DNA from 2 places in the Gordonia sp. 852002-10350_SCH5691597 genome. Region 1 is predicted to be linked to the other one. Evidence: predicted binding sites of a transcription regulator. Region 1 holds the regulator's gene; the other holds the start of a gene.

Region 1 (2,203 bases):
GAGGGGATCGGGCTGTTCCGCACCGAGTTGGCATTTCTCGACCGGGCAGAGGAACCCGATGTCGACGAGCAGACACGTCTGTACCGCGACGTGTTCGAAGCGTTCGCGGGCCAGAAAGTCGTCATCAGAACGCTCGACGCCGGTTCGGACAAGCCGCTGGCCTTCATCGAGCACCCGGACGAGGCGAACCCCGCACTCGGCGTACGCGGTAACCGAATCGGCGATGACCACCCCGAAATCGTGCGAACTCAGCTCGACGCGATCGCGCGCGCGGCAGAAGAATCCGGTACGACGCCGTGGGTCATGGCACCGATGATCGCCACGGCCGCGGAGGCCGCACAGTTCGCCGATCTCGTCCGTCAGCGTGGTCTGACGGCTGGAGTGATGATCGAGATCCCGGCTGCGGCGATCCTGGCGCCGGCGATTCTGGCTGAGGTCGACTTCGTGTCGATCGGAACCAACGACCTCACGCAGTACACGATGGCGGCCGACCGGATGTCGGCAGAACTCGCCGAACTGACCGACCCGTGGCAACCCGCGGTGCTCGCACTCATCTCTCAGGTCGCGACGGCCGGCGCCCAGCAGGGCAAGCCCGTCGGCGTCTGTGGTGAGGCCGCGGCCGACCCGTCGCTCGCGTGTGTGCTCGTCGGACTGGGAGTCACCTCGCTGTCGGCGGCTCCGGCCGCGACAGCAGCAGTCGGGGCGAAGCTGTCGACGGTAACCATGGAGCAGTGCCGGACCGCGGCAGCTGCCGCGCTTGCGACCTCGAGTCCGGCACTCGCCCGACGTGCCGCTGCCGAAAAACTCGACCACTGATATAGGCCCCGCTGGTCAGTGACCTGCGGGGCCAGGTTCAGTGCATCACACCCGACGCATGACCGTCACGACCTTGCCGAGGATGGCGGCGTCGTCTCCGGGGATCGGATCGAAGAGCGGGTTGTGCGGCATCAGCCAGACGTGGCCGTCTTTGCGTTTGAAGGTCTTCACCGTCGCCTCGCCGTCGATCATCGCTGCGACGATGTCGCCGTTGTCGGCGACGTTCTGCTGACGTACGACGACCCAGTCGCCGTCGCAGATCGCGGCGTCGATCATCGATTCGCCGACGACGCGGAGCAGGAACAACGAGCCCTCACCGACGAGCTCACGCGGGAGCGGAAAGACGTCTTCGACCGCCTCCTCCGCGAGAATCGGACCGCCCGCCGCGATACGGCCGAGTACCGGAACGAACGTGGGCGTCGGGAGATCTCCGTTGATGGCATCGGAGTGCGGTGCGTCGGGAGCCTCGGAGACGTTGACCGCTCGCGGACGGTTGGCGTCCCGTTTCAGCAGGCCCTTGCGCTCGAGGGTGCGCAACTGGTGAGCGACCGATGAGGTGGAGGTGAGGCCGACGGCGTCGCCGATCTCTCGAATGCTCGGCGGATATCCACGCTCGCGTACCGACTTTCGGATCACATCGAGGACGTCACGCTGGCGACCGGTGAGTGTGGCCTCGGCGACGGCCGGATGGATCGGTGCCTCCTCGCCGCCTTCGCTCTTCTTTCCCTCGACGCTGCGACCGTTGCCCTTGGGCGACGACGGGCTGCGTCGTGACTTCTCTGTCATCGGTTCCGTCCTTCCTGATCTTGAAGCGGCTGCTGTTGTGAACTGGCTGCTGTTGTGAAGCGGGGTGGGTGCGTCTTTCTTCCATCGTCTGGCGCCGACAGTAGCGGAGGCCACGGACAACATCAAACATTTGTTCGACGTGTCGCAGGACTTTGTCGGACCCCTCTGGTAGAACTCGAACATCAGTTCATCGAACGCTTGATCGACCATTGGAGGTAGCGATGACCAGCCTGATGACAAACCCGGTGACCCGCTCGGTTCCCAGCACGTCGAGTGCATCCGTGGCAACACCGCCGACCGCCCGATCTGCACCCCCTCGACCTGAACAAACGCCTCGTTCCCGGGTTCACCGCGCCACGGTGGTCAGTGGACGCGCGCCGTCGAATGCCGTCCGTAGCGAAGAGCTGCGTGTGGCGGGACGTGTTCGAACAAGTGAGGTCCGACGGGCAGCCGGCGCAGACGTCTCGCCGCAGCGTCGACATCGGATCACGTTCGATCACGGCACCTCTACGCGTCCCGCAGGCACGCGATGCGCCGGTGGCGTCGGCGAGCTGGTGGCGGCCCGTCGACGACGGGCTGCGATATTGGCGGTGCTCGCGGG
Region 2 (2,203 bases), on a different contig from region 1:
CAAGGCGTACTCGAGGCACTCGGCCTTCACCTCGCAGCCCTGGCAGATGCGCTTCGCCTCACGAGTGGAGCCACCCTTCTCCGGGAAGAAGGCCTCCGGATCGGTCTGCGCGCACAGCGCGCGATCTTGCCACTGATCTTCGATCTCGTCGAACAAGCCCTCGAAGTCGTTGGGCACCAAGGAAAGATGGCGCCGCTGCGAGTCCTCCTCAGCGCCGAGTGACACCTCAGGTGTCCCGATGAATGAATCATCAACGGGCCCAAGGGTTGTGTAATTCGCATCCCCACTCAACGGGGACGCGATCTCTGAATGACCGTGTGGTTCAAGGGGATTGCCGATCGCGTTGTCGAATGCCATCGTCGGCGCCTCCTGCCTGGGAAGTCGTTGTTCTCTGTCGTCACGGCGGCGCGGCATCGGTGCCACACCACCACTCATACCCGTACATTCTCGATCTTCACCAAGTGTCCGGCGCGACCTGGCACCACCACGGTGTCGGATCAACCTTTCCGAATTCGAACACGTGATCGAACTTCGTTGCGATGCACCGATTCTCGATCTCGATCTCGAACCAGAAATGACACTGATGTGATTAGACACGCAAGAGACGTGTCCGGTCAAGTTGAATCGAAATATTCCTTAATACCATCGACTGACAAAACTCCCCGTAAGACACGAGTTGTGTTGCGGGGACACATCAATGTCACATCGGACGCGAATGGCGGGCGCAGCGTCGTGGTCCATGATATCGATTCGATCCGGACTCACTAGAGTGGGTCGTTGTGAAGGTGACGGTACTCGTCGGCGGTGTCGGCGGCGCACGATTTTTGTCCGGAGTTCGCGAACTGCTCGGTCCGACGCCGTTTCCCGACGCCACGGGCGACGCGGCGTCGAGCAGCGGAAACGAGATCACCGCGGTGGTCAACGTCGGTGACGACGCGTGGATGCACGGCGTGCGCATCTGCCCCGATCTCGACACCTGTATGTACACGCTCGGCGGCGGAATCGACCCGGAGCGCAGTTGGGGTCGAGCCGACGAGTCGTGGCACGCCAAGGAGGAACTGGCCGCCTACGGCGCAGATCCCGACTGGTTCGGACTCGGCGACCGCGACCTTGCGACGCATCTGATCCGCACCCAGATGCTCGACGCCGGATACCGGCTCTCCGATGTCACCGCCGCGCTGTGTCGGCGTTGGCAGCCCGGCGTGCGACTGCTTCCGGCCACCGACGAACGTCACGAGACACACGTCGTCGTCTCCAAACCCGATGGGCGCGAAGGCGAGCGCGTCGCGATCCACTTCCAGGAGTGGTGGGTTCGTCATCGTGCGCAGATCCCGACGTTCGGGTTCGCGCAGGTCGGGTCCGACGACACCGCGCCCGCACCGGGTGTGGCCGAAGCGATTGCAGACGCCGACATCGTCCTGCTCGCACCGAGCAATCCCGTCGTCAGCATCGGCGCGATCGTCAGCGTCCCCGGCATCCGAAGCGCGTTGCGCACAACGTCGGCACCCGTGGTCGGCATCTCCCCGGTGATCGACAATCGACCGCTGCGGGGAATGGCCGACGAGTGCCTGTCGGTCATCGGCGTCGAGTCCTCCGCAGAGGCGATCGCCGCCCACTACGGGGCCCGCAGTGGCAACGGAATCCTCGACGGATGGCTGATCGCCGAGGGCGACACCGCACACGTCGACGGCATCGCCATCGGAACGGCACCACTGCTGATGAGCGACCCACAGACGACCGCCGTGATGGTCCGTGACGCATGCGCCCTCGTCGGCGTCGACATTCCGCACCCCGCCCGCCCCGACGCCACCGGAGACGCCCGATGACGGCCGACGACAGCGCGGCATCGCAAGTCGGGGTCCTCCGCGACCACCGCGCCCCCGCGGCTCTGGAGATCATCCCGGTCACCGGTCTGCCCGAGTTCGACGCCACCACCGACCTCGCAGCGGAGATCACACGCCGCGCCCCGTGGTTGCGCAACGACGACGTCGTCGTCGTCACCAGCAAGGTCTTCTCCAAGACCGAGGGTCGGATGATTCCGGCACCCACCGATCCCGACGAGCGTGATGCCCTGCGGCGCAGGCTCATCGACGCCGAGTCGGTGCGCGTCCTCGCCCGCAAGAACCGCACGTTGATCACCGAGAACAAACTCGGCCTCGTGCAAGCCGCTGCGGGCGTCGACGGCTCCAATGTGCCCACCGAC

Evidence for each region. The regulator LexA, encoded in region 1, represses DNA repair genes until DNA is damaged. The targets are predictions, from matches to a motif close to CGAACANNTGTTCG.
Region 2: a site for LexA is predicted at 514-527, ahead of cofD (2-phospho-L-lactate transferase). Genes of this name have one in related genera too.

What each region holds. Positions count from the first base shown of each region.
Region 1 covers NZ_LZMO01000185.1:19,494-21,696, forward strand. The annotation lists gene ptsP (phosphoenolpyruvate--protein phosphotransferase) at 1-816, shown strand, start outside; gene lexA (transcriptional repressor LexA) at 862-1,602, opposite strand; gene A5777_RS13055 (LysM peptidoglycan-binding domain-containing protein) at 2,013-2,203, shown strand, end outside.
Region 2 covers NZ_LZMO01000180.1:24,769-26,971, forward strand. The annotation lists gene A5777_RS25040 (WhiB family transcriptional regulator) at 1-180, opposite strand, end outside; gene cofD (2-phospho-L-lactate transferase) at 780-1,826, shown strand; gene A5777_RS12685 (coenzyme F420-0:L-glutamate ligase) at 1,823-2,203, shown strand, end outside.